DNA from 3 places in the Romboutsia sp. 1001216sp1 genome. Region 2 is predicted to be linked to each of the others. Evidence: riboswitches for the same ligand, from Rfam matches in the RefSeq annotation. Region 2 holds a riboswitch; each other region holds the start of a gene.
What was found. Region 2 has a riboswitch for cyclic di-GMP ahead of ABHC41_RS01865 (flagellar basal body protein). Riboswitches for the same ligand answer to the same signal wherever they lie in the genome.
Positions count from the first base shown of each region.

Region 1: linked by a shared signal. The riboswitch ahead of ABHC41_RS06600 (response regulator transcription factor) and the one ahead of ABHC41_RS01865 (flagellar basal body protein) in region 2 are both predicted to bind cyclic di-GMP.
Region 3: linked by a shared signal. The riboswitch ahead of ABHC41_RS07700 (SpaA isopeptide-forming pilin-related protein) and the one ahead of ABHC41_RS01865 (flagellar basal body protein) in region 2 are both predicted to bind cyclic di-GMP.

Region 1 is NZ_JBDPHA010000005.1:30,120-37,424, forward strand. Features, by position in the region: gene ABHC41_RS06565 (hypothetical protein) at 1-464, shown strand, start outside; gene ABHC41_RS06570 (LPXTG cell wall anchor domain-containing protein) at 532-1,515, shown strand; gene ABHC41_RS06575 (hypothetical protein) at 1,508-2,110, shown strand; gene ABHC41_RS06580 (hypothetical protein) at 2,110-2,886, shown strand; gene ABHC41_RS06585 (signal peptidase I) at 2,945-3,442, shown strand; gene ABHC41_RS06590 (class D sortase) at 3,454-4,038, shown strand; gene ABHC41_RS06595 (response regulator transcription factor) at 4,127-4,729, shown strand; cyclic di-GMP riboswitch class II at 4,885-4,968, shown strand; gene ABHC41_RS06600 (response regulator transcription factor) at 5,022-5,621, shown strand; gene ABHC41_RS06605 (hypothetical protein) at 6,668-6,838, opposite strand; gene ABHC41_RS06610 (helix-turn-helix transcriptional regulator) at 7,006-7,305, opposite strand, start outside.
Region 2 is NZ_JBDPHA010000001.1:358,529-365,833, forward strand. Features, by position in the region: gene fliI (flagellar protein export ATPase FliI) at 1-561, opposite strand, end outside; gene ABHC41_RS01840 (FliH/SctL family protein) at 558-1,334, opposite strand; gene fliG (flagellar motor switch protein FliG) at 1,318-2,394, opposite strand; gene fliF (flagellar basal-body MS-ring/collar protein FliF) at 2,411-3,973, opposite strand; gene fliE (flagellar hook-basal body complex protein FliE) at 3,996-4,313, opposite strand; gene flgC (flagellar basal body rod protein FlgC) at 4,329-4,733, opposite strand; gene ABHC41_RS01865 (flagellar basal body protein) at 4,738-5,061, opposite strand; cyclic di-GMP riboswitch class I at 5,515-5,596, opposite strand; gene ABHC41_RS01870 (CDP-glycerol glycerophosphotransferase family protein) at 6,481-7,305, opposite strand, start outside.
Region 3 is NZ_JBDPHA010000006.1:84,123-91,427, reverse strand. Features, by position in the region: gene ABHC41_RS07705 (tetratricopeptide repeat protein) at 1-534, shown strand, start outside; cyclic di-GMP riboswitch class II at 632-714, shown strand; cyclic di-GMP riboswitch class II at 864-945, shown strand; cyclic di-GMP riboswitch class II at 1,097-1,178, shown strand; gene ABHC41_RS07700 (SpaA isopeptide-forming pilin-related protein) at 1,253-4,420, shown strand; gene ABHC41_RS07695 (bifunctional enoyl-CoA hydratase/phosphate acetyltransferase) at 4,557-5,468, shown strand; gene cooS (anaerobic carbon-monoxide dehydrogenase catalytic subunit) at 5,871-7,305, shown strand, end outside.

The DNA.
Region 1 (7,305 bases), on a different contig from region 2:
TAGAAGAGGGAGAATGGATATATGAAAGTACAATTCATGGTGATAAAGAAGCTATGGGTACAAAGGGGCCTATAAATCAATTTATCGGCAATGTAAAACCAGGTGATAAATTTGTAAAAGAAGTAACGATATCTAATTATTCAGATATAAACACTGATCTAGAATTGACAGGTGGAGAACCTGTTAAAGGATCAGAATTAGAAAGTGTTATAGCAAATGGATTTATAACTATAAAAGATAATAGAGATGAGGTATTAAAAGAATTAAATAATAATGATTCTATACAATACGAAAACGCAGATAAGAAAGCTACTTTAAGAATAGAAGTTCAAGTGAACTCTAGAACTCCAGAGCAAGATAATGAATACAATAGAGAAGAAAAAGAAGAGTACATAAACTTTAATTTTGACAAAGATATAAGCAAATATGTTATAGATGCTACACAAGAAGGTGCAAAAAAATAATATAAATTGCAATAATTAAAAAGGCATTCTTATTTAAAAGAATGCCTTTTTTAGAAAGAGGGATTATATGAAAAGTATAAAGAGAGCTTTAAAATCCCTAGCGCTTTGTTCAATTATGTGTATAACATTTACTGCACCAACTTTTGCGAATACTAAGTCCAACAAAGATGCAACTATACAGATATATGAACAACCGACGGGGTTATACAAACCAGGATCATCAGAAACTATGAGGTTTGTCATAAAAAATAATACAAATAAAAAAATGACAGTTAGAAAAATATATATAATTGAAAAATCAAGAGAAAATGGCCTTGATTTAGGTAAAGCTTTTGAAGAGATGGCAAAATATACAACTATAACTATAAAAGAAGCAGGAAATGAAGAAAATCAAGTTAGTGTAAAACTTAAGGATATATTGGGAAAAGATAATGGAGTTAGTTTAGATAAAAGTGTAAGCATAAATGGTAATAGAGAAAAAGAATTTATACTAACTATAGATATGGATGAAGAAATGAATAATGACGCTCAAGGCTTATTAAAAATATTTAGCCTAGGTGTTGTATATAACTTAAGCTCCGGCGGAGGTGGTGGAGGTGGTGGAGGTGGTGGTACAAACCCAGAGCCACCAGTGGATCCAGGTAATCCAAATCCACCGGTAGACCCAGAGCCACCAGTGGATCCAGAAAATCCAAATCCACCAATAGATCCAGAGCCACCAGTGGACCCAGAAAATCCAAATCCACCAATAGATCCAGAGCCACCAGTAGATCCAGAAAATCCAAATCCACCAATAGATCCAGAATCACCAGTAGACCCGGATAATCCAAATCTACCGATAGATCCAGAATCGTCGGTAGATCCAGGGAAACCAAACAAACCAGGCAATGGAAATAATGGAAGTAATGTTGGAGGATTAGGAGGCAAATTACCTCAAACCGGAAGTATAGTAAATGCAACAAGCCTTACAGCACTTGGAGCAGGTGTATTAGGACTTGGAATAGTCTTAGATAGAAAATCTTCTAACAAAGGAGATGATATAGATGAGTAGATTAAAAAAAGCTAAGAAATCAAAAAAATACAAATTAAAAGCAACTCTTAGTGGGGCTGTACTTATGCTAAGTATAGGAAGTGTTGGAGCTTTTGGAAGTTATTCATACTTTAGTGACAAAGTAAGTGCTAAAAATGACTTGGTTATAACTATGGGGAAACTTGACACTAGTTTATCAAATGGAATAGATATTAGTCTGAATAAAGATAAATTAAGTGATACTAAAAGTTTTTCTATTATAAATAAAGGGGATTTGAAACAAAATGTAGAGATAGATTTTTCAGGTAATTCAGGTGGAATAGATTTAGATTTATTAAGTTGTAATTTAAAAATGACATATGGTGGAAAAAGTGTGAAGCCACAGGGATATAGTGTATCTACATTAAAAGATCTTTTATCATTACAAAGTGCATATATTGTTGATAATAATGGAAATAAAGTTGAAGTTGATCCAGGAGAGTCTATTAATGTTTCAGTCACTGTTGGCATAAGAAGTGATATAACAGATGATGTTAAGAAAACATTAGAAGGAAAAAGTGCAGACTTTAACACTACTATAAATGCTATACAAATCGATGCAGGAGGTGTTGAATAATGCATATAAGAAGCAAATTTGTTATGGTAGGGATGAGCATGGCAGTTTTTTTTACAGGTGGATATATTGGTCATAGTTATTTTACTGCAAGTGATATAAAGGGCAATAGTGTTAGTATAGGCCAATTGGTAGACCCAAAACCAGAAGGCGGCTGTGAATTTGAAACTAATGCTTGGGTTCACGATGAAAGAGAAGATTTGTATATACAGTTAAGCACATCAATTATAAATCAAGGAACTGTAGAAAGTGTTAACTTTGAACAAGGAAGTGGGGAGTTCAGTAATAAACCAGAAGAGTCTGAAATTGAAGGTAATGGAATAAATATAGATTTTGATAAAAAAATAAATAGAGAAAATATTAGTACTAAGGAAGGTGGAGATGATTGGCTTATCTTAGAACTAAGAATACGTGATAAGAATAATAATTTAATAAGAGTTCGTTATAAAATAGAAATTACTAAGAATAAGAATGACAAATTAACAGCTCATTGGACTAAGCTTGGCTCAAAAACAGAAATTTCAGAAGAAGTGCCACCAAGTGAAATACCACCGAGTGAAGAGATGCCACCAGGTGAAGAAACGCCAGAAGTACCACCAAGTGAGGAATTGCCGCCATCTGAAGGAGTTCCAGAATCACCAGAAACTCCAGAATCAACAGTAGAGCCAGAAACTAAACCAGAGGAAGAACCAGAGAATAAACCAGAAGAAATACCACAACCAGAAACTCCAGAACCATCAGTGGTCGAAGCTCCTAGTGAAGAGCCTGTTGTAGAATAGAATTTAAATTAAAAAGGAAGAAGAGATTCTCTTCTTCCTTTAAATAAGGGGGACAATTATGGAAATTGAAAAAACACAACAAGATATAAAGCCTAAGATAGGAAAATTCTTATATTACTTTTTTATGGTATTTGCAATAATAATGCTTTTAAATGCTTTAACATCAAGAAGTGATAAGATGTTTAATCTAATTGGATTTAGAACCTATACTGTATTATCAGGAAGTATGGAACCAGAGTTTTATCCAGGGGACTTAGTGGTTACAATAAATAAAAATAAAGTTGATATAGAAAAAGAGGATATTATAACATTTGTAGATAATGGAGAAATTGTTACTCATAGAGTTATGGAGATAACTAATGAGGGATACAAAACAAAAGGAGATAACAATGATGTTTATGATCCAGATATTATTAAAAAAGATAATGTAATTGGGGAAGTTAAATTTAGTATACCTAAGATGGGATATGTTGCTCAATTTTTATCAAATCCAATGGTTATAGCTGCAGAGATGTTTTTATTAGCATTATTTATAATAATTATAAATAGAGATTAAAAGGTGAAACTATGAAAAAAATTATAGGGAAATCTTTAATTGTTATCGGTGCAGGCATAATTTTATTAACTGCATATACAAACTACAATGTTGAAAAAAATAATAATGATTTAGTTAAGGAGTTTGAAAAAAATATCCAAAATAATAAGAATAGTGAAAGTAAACAAATAGAAAAAGGCAAGGAAAAGACCATAAATAATAATCAAGACGTTATAGCTATTCTTGAAATACCAAAGATAGATTTGAAAGTTGCAGTAAAGGAAGGAACTGATCAAAAAACATTAGATTATTCTGTAGGTCATTTTGATCAAACTCAAATGCCAGGACAGTACGGAAACTTTGCAGTGGCAGGTCATAGAAACTACACATCAAATAAGTTTTTTAGCAATCTAGATGAATTACAAAAAGGTGACAATATAGTAGTACACACATTAGATGAAAAATATACTTACATAGTAGATAGTAAGGAAGTTGTAACACCAGATAAGGTGGAGGTTTTAGATTCAGATGAAAATAAAAAAATGATAACACTTATTACTTGTACTCCTAAATATGTTGGTACTCATAGGTTAGTAGTGAATGGATATATAGAGTAATTTTTTTTGGTACGTTAGGTATAATATACCATGGTCTAGTAAAAAACTATTGGGTGGAATAATGTAGTAGAAAAAGGGGGGGAAGAATATGAATATACTAATAATTTCAGAATCGTTTATATTAAAAGAAGCATTATCAACTTTATTTAAAGAAAAGTTTAAAAATATAAATATAAAAAAGGAAAAAGATGTTAAAAATTTAAGTAAAGATATAGGTATGTATGGCATGGCTATTATAGATATAAGGGAAAAGTGCAATTTTGATTTAAATATTATAAGCAATATAAAAGAAAATAATAAAAGAATAAAAGTAATAATTTATAATCTATATAAAGATGAAGAGATATGTATAAAATCTATAAGAAATGGAGCTGATGCATATATTACTGATATAGAGGATAAGGAAGATTTCGGATACATAATAAATAAGATAATGTCTGGTGGGAATTTTTATGATCCTTTTGTAGTTCAAAAGGCAATGAATAAAAAGGAATTTAATTGTAACAACGATATAACTATAAGAGAAAATGAGGTTATAGATGAAATAGCAAAAGGACTAAGTAATAGAGAAATAGCATCTAGGTTAGGGGTTACAGAGTATACAGTAAAAAAACATATAACTAATATTTTATATAAGTTAAATTTAAGAAATAGGCAAGATATAATAATATATATAAATAATTTAAGTTAAAAATGACGATTTATATATATAAATAATATAAAATGTATTTTTATGAAATAATATAGGAATTTATACTATAAAATGGAGAAGAGATTTTGTACAAAAAAATTTAATTTGTGATAATATTTATATATAAATATATTATTATTAAATTAATTAAAAAAACAAAATAAAGAAGCTTTGAAGTATATTCTGTATATGGGCACTTGGAATATATGGAGCTAGTAGTGCAACCGGCTATTTTAATTTATATATAGCTGGTTTTTTTATTTCTAAATTATTTTATGGGAGGAATATAAATATGGGTACATTAATAGTCTCAGAATCTTTTATGGTTAGAGAATCATTAGATAATTTATTTAGGTCTATTTACCATACTAAAAACATAGTAACAAATAGTATAAACGATATAGATAGAAAAAAGCTAATAGATATAAATTATATAGTGTTAGATATTAAAGAAAGCCAAGTAAAATTTCTAGATAAAATTACAAAAGATATAGAAAATAAAAAACTTATAGTACTAGACTTTGCTAAGAATGAGACTATATGCGAGAAAGCTATAAAAAATGGTGTAGATGGGTATATACTTAATATAGATAATAAAGAAGATTTTATATATAAGATAAATAGTATAAGAAAAGGAAAAAAATTTTATGATAGCGATCTTTTAGCAAATGTATTGGGCGGCAACAACTCAGATATAGAATTATTAACAGAGAGAGAAAAAGAAGTATTATACGCTGTTAGTAAAGGATATAGCAATAGAGAAATAGCACAAGAATTATTTATAACAGAGTATACTGTTAAAAAGCATATAAGCAGTATACTTTCTAAAATGAAATTTAGAAATAGAAAGGATATTATATTATACTTCAGGGACAAAGAGTTGGCTTGCTAAGTGACAAGGATTTTTTTATTAAAGGCGAGTAGTTGAATTAGTTATAAGAAAGAGGATGCACTAATTGGTATTGAACTTAAGGTCAAGTTATATAAAGTTGGATATGATATTAATGGTATTATTATTGAATTTTTAAGATAAATATAATAGCTATTACGAGGTAAAATTCGTAGTAGCTATTTTTATATATAATATGTACAGTTTTTTACAAAATATAATGTATGCCATATAGTAGACTAAGATTGAAATATTTTAATATAAAAACATATGAATGTAACTTACAAAGAAAGAATATTGGCAGGTACAATAGCATAAATTGTGTTTTGATTATTAATAATAAATATATATATATATATATATTTATTATTAATGGAGGTGATAAAAATTAAAAAAAGTACAAGGGCTTATAACATTAATATTATAATATTAATGACTACAAAATCAAACGCTATAAACATAAAATAATTCACTGATAAAGACATATACAACACATCAATAAAAATAAGCCAAGAAATCCAACAAGAAAAAATAGATACAATAATATTAATAAACGAAAAATCAACAGTAGATGCAATCATAGCAACACCATTAGCCACAATATATAACGCACCAATGATGCTTATCAATAAAGACAACATATCAATATAAATAAAAAATGAAATTCTAAAAATATAATCCTAATAGGTAAAGATCATACAATATCACAAAAAGTAGTAGATGAAATAAAATTAATAATACCAAATATAAAAATTGATATAATAGGCGAAAATAGTATATATGAAACTTCATATATAATAGATCAAAAGATACATGATGAAAATAATATAGAAGAAATATATATAGGAAATGTATATGATGAAGACGATCTACTATCAATAGTACCAGTAGCAGGGAATAAAAAACAGCCTATAGTGATAACTCAAGAAGATAAATTAGATGAAAAAATGTGTACTTGGTCAAGTGATAAAAATATAAAAAATGTATATTTTTAAAGTTAAAATGTATAATTAAATAATATAAGTAAAAGCCAGGCACATGCCTGGCTTTTATCTATACATTTCATACATAAGACTAACTTTCATATAAAGGTCTTTCTTTTCTTCATCACTAAAGTTATCACTAGAAAAAACAACGCTAGCAACTTCTATTATCTTATCAAAGTCTTTAGTAGTAGGTTTTTCACCTTCAAATTTAAGAAACTTACATTCACTAAACATAAAAAATCCCCCTGATTGTATTATTATAATTAAAATTGTTTAAAATGACATTAAATAACCAAAAGAAGCAAAAATCCAAGTAAATAGTATATATAGTGCGAAAGTTCGTAAAAATACAGAATATATGTTTTGTGCTAAGCTGAAAAATTAGCCACGCTTTGCGTAGCCTATTTTAATGAATCAAAATAAAGTGTAGATAGCTCTTTAAATAGCTTGTCCTTTTCATCTCTACTAATATCTTTATCTTTAAAGAATCCTTCAACAAAATCTAAAAATTGGTCTTTTATATCTATATTAATATCTCTGTCTTCATTTATACATAGTAAGTAATCTAAAGATACATTAAAGTACAGGGCGAAATCTCTAAGTGCTTCTGTTTCTGGCTTTCTCTTGTCGTTTTCATATTGAGATATTGCTGACTTTGTGAATGTATAACCATATATCTTATTAAAATCATCTACTAACTC
Region 2 (7,305 bases):
ATTTACATCTGCTTCTGCCGTTCTTGCCATCATTCCTAAAGTTGTACTTTTACCAACTCCACTACCTGCAAATATTCCTATTCTCTGTCCTTCTCCACAAGTTAAAAATCCATCTATTGCTCTTATTCCTGTTGGCATTATATTTGTTATTCGAGGTCTTCTCATTGGATCTGGTGGTTCATTAAATAAACTATATCTCTCACCTTGTAAAATCATATTTTCATCTATTGGATTACCTATGCCATCAAGTACTTTTCCTAAAAGTTCATCACTACATTTAACACTAAGTGGTACTCCTTGTGCAATTACTTTGCAACCAGGTCCAATCCCTGTTAACTCACCAAGAGGCATAAGTATTACATCTCCATCTCTAAAACCTACAACTTCACAATTTATAGGGGTATTTAAATTATTGTATACAGAGCATAACTCACCTACAAATCCTTTTATACCTTCGACTTCTATTGTAAGACCTATAACTTTTTTTACTTTTCCTTCAGATATAACAGTAGGCATATCCTTTATCCTACTAAGTATTCTTTCAAAATCTATGTCTATCATAATAGCTCCTCTTTAACCTTATCTATTACAGCATCTACACCTACTATTATTCTTCCTTTTACGTTCTCTATAATAGCATTTCCAATATCTATAGATTCATCTTCTAAAACGAATACGTCGCCTTTAAGTTTATTACATTCTTTTAAACTTAATATTTCATTATTTAAGCTATCTTTATATAAAGGATTTACTTTTATTACTATATTTTCCTTGAGTTCATACTCTTCAATTATCTTAGTTAATAAAGTATTCATAGATGATTCTGATTTGAATTCATCCCTTAGAACTTGTTGAGCTATACTTATACTAATTTTTAGTATTTCTTCTTTATTTAAATTCATATACTCAGCTACTTTATCCTTAGCTTGTATCAATAATTTACTGGCATTATTTACAATTTCTTCAGACTCTTTTTTTGCCTTTTCTATATTTTCTTCATATGATTCTTTGTATCCATCTTCATATCCGTTTTTAAGCCCTTGATTGTATCCTTCTTCATAAGCTTTTTTTTCTATATTTTCTCTTTCTAACTTACTTTCTTCAATTATCTGACTTGCCTCAGCTTTAGCTTGATTTATAATGTCATCATATTCTTTTTGAGCTTCTTGTAACTTAATATTTATTTCTTCTTTTTTTTCGCTTAATTTTTTTTCTAAGTCTTCTCTAAGCTTTCTTTCTTCTTCACTTTCAATTTGAGAGAGGTTATTTATTGTTTTTACGCCTTTTAAATTAACATTTTTAGCTTTTATTATGTTACTACATGATAAACTCATCATCTGATCCTCTTGTTAAAGTTATTTCACCCATATCTTCAAGTCGTCTTATAACATTAACTATATTTTGTTGTGCTTCCTCTACTTGAGATATTTTTATTTTTCCTAATAAATCAATTTCCTCTTTAAGAGCTTGTGATGCCCTTTGAGATTGATTTCTAAATATGACATTTGATACTTCCTTAGATGCCCCCTTAAGAGCAAATGCAATATCTTTAACATTAACCTCTTTAAGAATTCTCTGAATAGTAGAATTTTCAAGCCTTACAATGTCGTCAAATATAAACATATTTGCCTTTATATCCTCAGCTAATTCATTGTTTCTTTCTTCTATGTAACTTATAATGCTTTTTTCTGTTTTTCTATCTACATTACCAAGTATTTCAACCAAGCTATCAACACCACCAGAACTTTCCATTTCTCTTTGTCCAAGTTTTGATAGTTTCATTTCTACAGCTTCATCAATGGCCTTTATTACACTTGGTGATACTGATGATGTTGATCCTATTTTTAGTGAAACTTCATTTTTAATCTTAGGTGGTAACTCACTTAATATCAAAGCTGCTTTGTCTGATTGTATGTGAGATAAGATTATAGCTATAGTTTGTGTACTTTCACCTTGTATACATGCTAATATCTGCTCTGGTTCAGCTTTTCTCGCTGCCATAAACAGTTTTGTATAAGCATCATATCTAATTCCTTCTATTAATTTATTAGCTCTTTGGTTTCCTAAAGCTCCATTAAGCAGTGATTTTGCATAGTCTATACCACCTTTTAACACAAATTCTTTTCCTTTATTTAGTTCTATAAATTCTTGGAGAATTTCTCTTCTTTCTCTTGCGTTGACAGTGTGTATATTAGCTATTTCTACACCGATTCTTTGTATTTTCTTATCAGATAGATTTTTAACTATATCCGCTGAAACGTCAGTCCCTAATGTCATTAAGAGTACTGCTGCCTTTCTAGCACCAGTAACTCTTCTCACTTTAGGTATATCACCTAAATCAAATGCATTTCCTGATTTAGTACTCTCTACTGATTTAGTAACTTCATTTTCCAAAACAAACTACCACCCTTTACTCATTTAACCAATTATTTATTAATTCTGTAACTTCTTCTATATTTTCTGAAGCGTATATCTTAACTTCTTCCTCTAAAGTCATATTATCTTCATCATCTTCTAAATTGTGTAGCCTATGTTTTTCCATTTCTTCTAGCTTTTGATTTATCATATCTATTTCATTAGATTCATCTATTTCATCAATTTCTTTAGATTTATTCTTTTTCTTAATAACAAATATAGCTATAAGTGCTATTACTATAACTAGTAATAATCCGGCTACTATATATCCTGTTGTTTTTAATAACTTAGCCACTTCATCTTCATCACCTAATGCATTTTTTAGATTCTTTTTAGCATTTGCTTCAAAGTCCATAGCAACAACTACTACATCATCGCCTCTATTTTTTTCTACACCAATGGTATTAGATACCATATCTTTAACGTCTTTAATATCTCCCGCATCTAATTTGCCATCTATAGCAACCGAAGCAGTTATTCTATTTAATTCACCTTGAGCCTTAACAGTTTTAATTTCTGTCTTTCCTACTTCATACTTTATATCTTCACTTTTACTTTCAGTAGTTCCATCATTTACATTGCCTTTATTATTCATATTGTTATCAACAGTACCACCTGTATTTACTGGCTCTGTAGATTTATTTTCACTTTTTGACTCACTTACTATAACCTTGTTAGGATCTATTATCGTTTGAGTTTTTTCATTAGTGTCAAAATTCAAATCAGCATTAACAGTTGCTCTTACTTTTCCCTCTCCAAATATAGGTTCAAGTAATCTAACTATATCTCTTTCTAATCCTTTATCTAGATCTCTTTCTGCCTTAGTTGCAATATCAATCCCATTAGAATTATCGCTAGAATTTGATTTTCCATTTTCATCAAATATTCCTTCTGATAATAAGACCATATTTTGGTTGATTACCTCAACATTTTGTTTCGGTATATTTGGTGTACTTGCGGATACTAAAGATATTATAGATTTAACTTGTTCTTGACTTAATTGTTCTCCTACATTTAAATCTACATAAACGGCTGCTTTTCCAGGTATGCTCTCTTTAGCAAATACAGATTCTTCACCTTCTGTTATATGAACTCTTGCATCTTGTACTTGCGGAAAAGTTTTTATAGTTTTTTCTAGTTCACCTTGAATCATTCTTTGTTTTTTTACCTCAAATTCTTCATCTGTAAGACCTAACGATGATCCTTCATCCATAAGTTCAAATCCTTTAGAACCATTTGAAACTTTTCCAGATAGTTCAAGTCTTAACTTATCTACCTGATCTTTAGGTACATATATACTATCGCCCTCTATTTTCGTTTCAATTTTTTCTTTTTCTAGTTCTTTAGTTATAACAGATGCATCATTTGAATCTAAACCCGAGAAAAGAACATCATATTTATTATCATTTTTATACTTAATTCCAAATATTATAGCTAATATAATTGCAATCACTCCAACTATAATGGCTATTTTCTTTTCTTTTCTCATTTCCTTAAATTTTTCTTTTCTTGTTTTTATAAAATCTTTTATTTTTTCTATTATCTCTTTAAAATTCATCTATCTGCTCCTTATTAAGGAATTACAATTGCACTCTATTAATTTCTTGGTAAGCATCATATAACTTATTTCTAATCTCAATCATAAGTTGCACTGACATTTGAGATTCTTGTGCTGATAGCATAACATCATGCATAGAAACATCTTCACCTTTTATAAGCGCTTCTATCTTTTCATTTGAATTTATAATACTATCATTTACCTTACCTATAGCATTCTTTATAACATCTTCAAATTGCTTGTCTGGCTTTTCATTTCCTTTAACTTTATATGTAGTCTTATTATTAATAGCATTAGAGAATATATCAGAATTAATATTTATATTGCTTATTCCTGTCATTTAACCACCTACTTTCTATCTACCTATCTCTAAAGCTTTAGATATCATATTTTTTTGAGCATTTAAAGTATCTACATTAGATTCGTAAGCTCTCGATGCACTTATAAGATCTGACATTTCAGCTAATAAATCTACATTTGGATATTCTACATATCCATCTTTGTCTGCATCAGGATGATTTGGTTCATATATTTTTCTGAGAGGAGATTTATCTTCTTCAATCTTTTTTGTTTTAACACCTAACATCCCTAATTTTTCATCATAATTTTCTTCAAAGCTAGCTACTTTTCTCCTATATGCTCCTCCATTTTTAGTTCTTGTAGTCTGCATATTAGCAACATTCGAAGATATTATATCCATTCTCATACGTTCTGCTGTCAGACCACTTGCACTAATTCTCATACCACTAAAAACACTCATTTATTTACCTCCCAGATATTATACTTTTTGTCATAGCGATTTTTATATTTGTAAGACTTACTAACGCATTATATTCTAATGTCGTAGCTGCTTGATTAACCTTCTCATGTTCAATATCAACGTTATTACCATCTTCTCTGACCACAGATTCCTTATCAACCTTTAACTTTATACTAGGAATTTCTAGTTTATTCTTTAAAGTATCTTCGAAACTAACATACTTTCTTTTATACCCTGGAGTATTTATGTTAGCAATATTTTCTGCAATGGCATTACTCCTTAAATGTGTAGCATCTAATCCCATTTTCATTAAATTATAGATTTCCATATTACTCTCCTCCATTAATTTTATAAATCAAAAAACCACTCTATAAAGAGTAATTTTGTATACTACATAGCATACTATCATTGCTAGAATTTGATTATTTTAGATATAAAATTAAATCAATATATTTATTATTCGTTTTCTTATATTTAATTTTCTTATCATTTTAATTATAAACTTTTACTTATTTTTTTCTATATAATTTATACTATTACATAATTTTTCCTATAATAAAAAATGTAAGATACATAATGAACTTTGATAATATAATTGAATTATTAGATTTATTAAAATATTATTTCTTCAAAAAAAAATAACTCTAAAGAGAGTTATATAATATCAGCGTCGATAAATAGAGATGCATAATTTGGACACAAACAATCAAAATAATTTATATATTATTCATAATTCTCCAAAATTATAAACCTTATATATCGAAAACAAAAACACACAGTTTTTTGCAACTGGCTAGCATAGTTTCTACTTTAGCTCCTATAGTTTTGCGTCACTAGATTTCTCTAGCTTGCCTATTTTGTTTTTCGTTCTTTTTTTACACTTTTCGACATTTTTTTCCATACACTAAATATTATAGTATAATTACCATTTAATCAAGTTTTTATTTGTATTTTCTTACTATTTTTTTTCAAACTAATATTAAAAATACATTTAAACTTATTTGTTAAATCACAAAGTGTAATTTTATTTTATATTATACGGCTGATATAATTAGAACTTTATATTTTTTATTAAAATAATACAAATTATGTATTAGACAATAAATTCTACATCACTAAAAATTTTTAACTTAAACATCCTTATTCAGATTAATTCATAAATATTATAAATTTAGATAATATTCCTATTTTTTTCAATTATGACTGTAATTTTATTTATAAATTCAAAATATTAAAACCAGAAAATTAAATACATTTATATCTATATTAGTTCCTAAAGATATTTTTGATATAAATATTGATTTAACACTCAATTATATTAATAAAATTTCTTATGATACTTATCTACCTTATTAATAAATCAAAGCTTATTATACTAACAAAATGTATAGTAAAGTTAGTTTTTACTTAGATAAATTTTATAACATTTGCAATATTAAAATTTATTCTTTCTTTAAAGAAAATTTAATATTGTGTTCATATAATATTATAAAAATTCATGATTTTGAAAAATGATTAAAGACTTTAGTAGTAATTTAACTACTTTTAATTTAGATTTATTTTATGAACTTATCGGGATATGTATAAAACTATTAATTATTATAAATACTCTTATAGTTAAAATTATATACCTGTTTTAATTAATACTTAATATTTTTAATAATAAAATACAAAAAGTCTTGTAAAAATAGTTACTTAATATAATAAGTTATTCATGACTTTTTGTATTTAATATCATTGTGAAATTTTAAAAATAATTATTTTCAATACACTGCTTTATATGTTTGTGAACTTGTTCTCCACAACTACCATCAATATTTGAAAGAACAGTATTTAGTGCATTAATTCTATTATCTTTTTTGTAATCTTTTTTATTGACTACTAAATCTATAAATTTATCTACAGTCATTTCATCTTCACCAACTATATAATTAGAAAATATATCAAATACTTTTTCATGATAGTATTCTCTGTTTAATTCTATGTCATATATTAAAACAGGTTTTCCTGTAGCCATATATTCAATTAATACAGAAGACCTATCTGTTATTAGTGCATCAGATATTTGAAAAGCTTCGTAATAACTAGGTGAATTATCAATAATTATATTTTCTGTATTTTTTGCTGAGCTTAATAACTCTTTATATCTTTTATAGCATTCTGGGGCTCTTGATTTAACATATGACAGCTCCAGTGGGTGAGGTCTATATATTAATCCATAGTTTAAATCATTTCTAATTTTATTAAAGACTTCTTCAACTTCATCTAATACTTTATCTCTTCCATTTATAACTTTCATTAAGTTTGTAGTCCATAAAAATACCTTTTTACCTTTAAATTTATTTTTATAATAGTCATTTGTAGTATTTGATTTTAGACTACTAACTAAAGCATCAAATTTAGGTGACCCAAGAGGCAATAATTTCTCTCTAGCTACCCCACTATATTCTGCAATGTCTGCAAATGCATGAGATTGTACAACAACTTTATCAAATTCTCTTGTTCCTATAAATGAGTAAAAATCTTTATAAAATGAAATTGGATAAGTACCTAATATTCCATAAGTAACATA
Region 3 (7,305 bases), on a different contig from region 2:
AGAGTTATATGGGAAGAAGCACAAAAATTAGGGTTAGATGCAGACTTAATGGCAGAGGTTCAAGAAAATATAGGAAAGATGGACTTTAAAGTTCAATATGAAGAAGGTTATAATTTAGTATTCCAAGGAAAATGTGAAGAAGGACTAGAAAAATTATTACCTCTTGAACAAGATCATCCTGATTGGTGGAACTTATTATTTATGATAGGATTAGCTTATAAAAATATGGGTGAATTTGAAGAAGCTAAGAAATATTTTGAAAAAATACTTATAACTAAACCACATCAAGTAGATACAATGGTTGAACTAGGCCTTTGTGAAGCTAGTATGTTCAATATAGATAAAGCTATAGAACACTTTGAACAAGCAGCTAAAATAAAAGAAGATCCAGAAATATTATGCAATTTAGGGATGGCATATCTAAACAAAGGTGATATAGATGATGCTATATATTATATAGAAAGAGCTTATGAATTAGATCCACAAGATGAAATTACAGTGGCATGTTTAAGAGAACTTGATAAATATAGATAAAAAATAAGTTAAAATTTACTATAAAAAAATCTAAAATTGACTTTAACTAAATTAAAGGGTATAATAAATCACTGAGATTATATAATTATATTCAAAAGTTAAAATTAGGAGCGAAGAAGTATACCTTGTATATGGGCACTTGAGGTATATGGAGTTAATAGTGCAACCGACTATTCAGATAATATTTAAATATTATTCGAATAGTCTTTTTTATTTTAAGATACAAGTTTATTGATAAGACATTAATGAAAATTAAATGAAAGCTAACAATTTTATATAGCATAAATGCGAACAAATTAAAATAATTAAAAGGACATAAATACATATAAGCTAAAAATAGGAATGAAGAAGTATACCTTGTATATGGGCACTTGAGGTATATGGAGTTAATAGTGCAACCGACTATTCAGATAATAAATCATTATTATCTTGAATAGTCTTTTTTATTTTAAAATAAAAGTTTATTGATAAGACATTAATGAAAATCAAATGAAAGCTAACAATTTTATATAGCATAAATGCACACAAAGCAAAATTATTAAAAGGGCATAAATACATATAAGCTAAAAATAGGAATGAAGAAGTATACCTTGTATATGGGCACTTGAGGTATATGGAGTTAATAGTGCAACCGACTATTCAGATAATAAATCATCATTATCTTGAATAGTCTTTTTTATTTTAAAATAAAAAGATTTAAAAAGGGTGGTGAAATTTATTGAAAAATAAATACAAGTTAGGAAAAAAAATAATATCGATACTTACGTCAGTACTAATGGTTATAAATGTGTTAATTAATACACATTTTGCGTATGCTGAAGAAGTTAAGACAGATAATCAAGGGGATACAATAGAAGTATCTATAACATGTGATAAAAAAGAGATTGAGCCTGGAGAAAAATTGAATTTTAAACTAGAGTATAAGGCTAAATATGGTCCAGGGAGTATAAAACCAGGTGATACTATAGAATTTGAAATGCCTAGTTGGCTTGAAAGATTTAGCTTTAAATTCCCCCCAGAGCATTTTAAAAGTGTACAAATGGAAGGTAATAAAGTAGTAGCAACTTTTGGGGATGATGTTTATGATGCAATAGGAGGATATGTTAATGTATCAGCATATGCAGATAAAACGGAAGAAGTAGATAATCAGAAGATAGAGGTATGGGTTGATGGAAAACCAGTTACTAGCATAGAAATAGCTATAAAACCATCTAATGAAACAGAGCCTATAATAGATAGACAGATTCTTAAAACTATAAATAATTATGACCATGTAGATTCAGATGGAAATACGGTAGGAAATATATATTATCCAGTACTAGGAAAAACTCAACAATATAGAGTATATGTTAATGAGAAATTTTCAAATATATCAAATGCAGTATTAACAGATAATATGCCTGAAGGAATGGAGCTTATACCAAGTTCTGTAAATGTAATTAAAATAGAAAGAGATAGCGCAGAAACAGATGTCACAGATAGCTTAAATATAAGCAAATCATCTAATAGGCTTAGTATAAACTTTGGAAATATTAAAGATAAATATATTGTAACTTATAAGACAAAGATTACTCAAAATTTGAGTTCTTATAAGAATACAGCAGTATTTAATAAAAGCGATGGTAAGTTAAATAGTACTGTTATATTAAAACAAAAAAATGAAGCAAAAGATGTTATAAGTAAGTATAGTTATACCTCTGCTAAAAATTCAGAAGGTAAAAATGTAGCATCTATGAACGAAAATGTAAGATATAGAATAGATATTAATGAAAATAGGTCAAATCTTAAAAATGTAACTTTAAATGACTTTACACCTAAAGGAATGGAACTTTTAAAGGACAGTATAAGTATAGGTAAATACAATAAAGATGAAAGCTTTGAGTGGGTAACAGATCAATTTAAAGATAAAATAAACACTAATAATGGAAATTTAACTATAAATTTTGGAAACGTAGATGATTACTATATTGTTTGTTACGACATGAAGATTACAAATGTTGAAGATTCATACTCAAATACTGCAAAGTTATCATACAATGGAACTAGAAATAGTGTTGATGATACGGTTAAATATGAATACAATGCAGGAGCTATAAATGCTCACAAATCTGTTGATAAGACTAAATTAGAAAAAGATGATGACCAAAGTGTTGTATATTCTATAAACTTTGAGAGTTTTGGTGTATTCCAAAAGGGATATATAGATTTAGTAGATAAATTAGATCCGAACGTAAAGATCGTAAAAGTTGAAGTTCCAGATGCTTTTTCTAGTAAAATAGATAAAGCAAATAATACAGTCAATATTATCAATGATAAGGGACAAATAAATTACAAAGAAAATTTAGAAGTAAAAATATATACTGATTTTAGCAATGTAAAAGATGGAACAACTGTATCAAATATAGCTAAAATAAATGGTAATCCAAGTAATAAAGTTGAAACTAAAAAGGGATATGCTTTTGAAGCTATTAAAGTTGATAGTGAAAATAAGGAAAGTAAGCTTAGTGGAGCTATATTTAATCTAAAAGATTCTAATAAGAAAGTTATAGGAAAATTAACTAGTGATGAGAATGGATTAATTAAATCAGATGTAGATAATGTAGGAACATATTATTTACAAGAAGTAAAAGCTCCAGAGGGATATTCAGTAGATGGAAAAGACATAAAGTTTACTATAGAAAAAAGTGATATAGGAACTGTTAAAAATATAGGAACTATAACAAATGAGAAAACAAATGGAGAAGTAGAAATAAAGAAAGTAGATAAAGATAATACAAGTAAAGTGTTACCAGGAACAGAGTTTGAAATACAAACACAAGATGGGCAAAAGGTAACAACGATAATAACTGGAAAGGACGGAATAGCAAGAGCAAGTCTAAAGCCAGGAAAGTATAAAGCAGTAGAAACAAAAGCATCCAAAGGATATATATTAACAAATGAAGTACAAAACTTCGAAATAAAGTTTAATCAAAAGGAAGATGCAAAATTAGTATTTGAAAATGAGAAGCAAGAAATTCCTACTGAAAAAATTAACAATAAGTTAAATGAATCAGAGAATAAATCAAGTGGAGAAGTAGAAATAAAGAAAGTAGATAAAGATGATACAAGTAAGGTGTTACCAGGGACAGAGTTCGAAATCCAAACACAAGATGGGAAAAAGGTGACAACGATAATAACTGGAGAAGACGGTATAGCAAGAGCAACTTTAAAGCCGGGAGAATATAGAGCAGTAGAAACAAAAGCATCAGAAGGATATGTATTAACAAATGAAGTACAAAATTTTGAGATAAAGCCTAATCAAAAAGAAAATATAAAATTAGTTTTTGAAAATAAGAGGGAAGAATTGCCTGTAAAAGATACTAATAATAAGCAAAGTGAATCAGAAGATAAATATAATAATGATAATAAAGTAGTAGATGAAAAAACAAATGGAGAAGTAGAAATAAAGGAAGTTGATAAAGACAATCCAAGTAAAATGTTGCCAGGAACAGAGTTTGAAATCCAAACACAAGATGGAAAAAATGTGACAACAACAACAACTGGAAAAGACGGAACAGCTACAGTAAGTCTAGAACCAGGCAAGTATAAAGCAGTAGAAACAAAATCATCAGAAGGGTACCCATTAACAAATGAAGTACAAAATTTTGAGATAAAGTCTAATCAAAAAGAAAATGTAAAATTAGTTTTTGAAAATGAGAAAGATGAAGTGTCTGAAAAAAATACTAATAGCAAGACAAAGGAATTAGAGCATAAATATAATAATGATAATAAAGTATTAGATAAAACTACTAATACTCCTAAAACAGGAGAAGAATCTATAATAGGATATATTGCATTAGTTATATTAGCTTTAGTGGGGATTGTATTTATAAACAAGAGAAAGTAAATAAAAAAATAGTATTAGTGTATTATGCTAATACTATTTTTTTAATTTTATAGAATATTTAGACTATACTACTAGAAAACTATTTTAGTACTAAATGTGATATTATTTAAATATATATAACAAGGGGGAGTATGAGATGATAAAAGATTTACACGATATGTTAGACAAACTAAAGCAAGAAGAAAAAGTAATACTTTCAGTTGCAGCAGCAGAAGATAGAGAAGTTTTATTAGCTATAAAGGATGCAGTTAATAAAGAAGTTATACAACCTATATTAGTAGGACAAGCAGATAAAATAAAGTCTATATCAAATGACATAAACTTTGAGTTAGAAGGTATAACTATAATAGACTCGCCAAGTATAGAAGAAAGTGCAAAGATTGCCGTAGAGTTAGTGTCTAAACAAGAAGCTGATTTTGTTATGAAGGGATTACTTGATACATCAATACTATTAAAGTCAGTGCTCAATAAAGAGTATGGACTTAGAACAGAGAGTTTACTTAGTCATGTAATGATATATCAACTTGAAAACTACCATAAGCTTTTAATATTAACAGATGGCGGAATGAACATATCTCCAGATTATGAACAAAAAGAAAAAATACTAAAAAATGCAATACAAGCGGCAAAATGTTTAGGTGTGGATGAGATAAAGGTAGCATGTTTAGCAGCAAAAGAAAAAGTAAATCCAAAAATGCAAGCTACAGTAGATGCTAGACTATTACAAGAAGCTTGTAAAGAAGGTAAATTTGGAGAAGGTGTTATAGTTGAAGGTCCACTTGCGTTTGATTTAGCTATATCAAAAGAATCAAGTGAAATAAAAGGATTTAAAAGTGAAGTAAGTGGAGATACAGATATATTACTAGTTCCAAATATTGAAGTTGGAAATGGAATAGGAAAATCATTTACATATATGGCAAATGCGAAATCAGCAGGAATTATAATGGGAGCAAAAGCCCCAGTAGTATTGGTATCAAGAGCAGATAGTCATGAATCTAAGTTATATTCTATAGCATATGGAGCGCTTATTGCCAAGAGCATGAAATAATATATACAAATAATGCAAACAATACTATAATATAAATAGGTAAACGTTTTACAAAAATGATTTAAATTAATAAAAATGATTTAAATTAATAAAAATGATTTAAATTAATAAAAATGATTTAAATTAATAAAAATTTTAAATTAATATATAATTTTCAAGAAATAATATTTGGAAAATATAAAATATACTTCTTATATAAAGTTTTATATAAGAAGTATATTTTATATAAAAAAATAACTTATATTGAGCAAACTAATTTTGTTAAAAAAATATTTAAAAGAATACCAAATTAACAAAATTTAGTATATAATCAAATTAGGGAATCAATAACTTTAGTCTTACAATGGACATAATTTTTTATCACCTCTAGGATTAAAAATCAAGGAAAAAGGGGATAGGAATATGGATAAAAAAATGATGACTATCGATTTGAACAGTCAAGCTATGTTAGATAAGGCTGCAAAAGATGGTGTAGAAACTATGTATGATAGAAAGCTTTCTATGAAGGCTCAATGTGGATTTGGTCTTCAAGGAACTTGTTGTAGAATATGTGCAGCTGGACCTTGTAGAATAACTCCTAAAACTCCACTTGGATTATGTGGAGCTGATGAGCATGTAATAGTAGGTAGAAACTTTGCTAGAATGGTTGCAGCGGGGACTGCAGCTCACTCTGATCATGCAAGGGGTATAGCTCATACATTATCTTTATCTAGTAGAGATGGAAACTACACTATAAAAGATGAAGTTAAATTAGTTAATTTAGCTAAAGAATGGGGAGTAGAGACTGAAGATCGAGATATATATGATATAGCTCATGAAGTTGCAGATATAGCTTTAATGGAGTTTGGTAAACCACATGGAGTATTAAACTTCTTAAGTCGTGCTCCAAAGCAAAGACAAGAAATATGGAAAAGATACGCAATAGAACCAAGAGCTATAGATAGAGAAATAGCCACAATAATGCACTCAACTCATATGGGATGTACAGCTGATATAGATAGTTTAATAAACTTATCAATGAGAACTTCATTATCAGATGGATGGGGTGGATCAATGATAGGAACTATATTCAGTGATATACTATTCGGAACACCAACAGTTAGACAATCAGAAGCAAATCTAGGAGTATTAGAAGATAATAAAGTAAACATAATATTACATGGACATGAACCATCATTATCAGAGATGATAGTTTTAGCATCTGAAGATCCAGAATTAGTAGCATTAGCTAAAGAAATGGGAGCAGATGGAATAAACTTAGCTGGTATGTGTTGTACTGGTAATGAGGTTACAATGAGACATGGTGTAAGAACTGCAGGAGACTTCCACCAACAAGAGTTAGCTATCGTAACAGGTGCTGTAGAAGCAATGATAGTTGACGTTCAATGTATATTCCCTGCATTAGCAAAAGTCGCAGAATGTTATCACACTAAATTCATAACAACATCTCCAAAGGCAAAAATAGCAGGATCAACTTATATAGAATTCACAGAAGAAACAGCTCTTGATGATGCCAAGAGAATAGTAAGAGAAGCTATACTAAACTTCAAAAATAGAGATAAAGAAAAAGTTGAAATACCACAGTTAAAATCTTCAACAACTGTAGGATTCAGTGAACAAGCAATAATAGGTCAATTAGATAGAGTTGTAAACTCTCAAATAGATCAAGCGGGAACTGTTAAACCATTAGTAGACTGCTTAAAATCAGGAGTATTAAGAGGGGTAGTTGGTGTTGTTGGATGTAACAATGCAAGAAGTACTTCAAATAAAGCTCATGTTACTATAATGAAAGAATTAATTAAAAACGATATACTTGTAGTTACTACAGGTTGTGGTG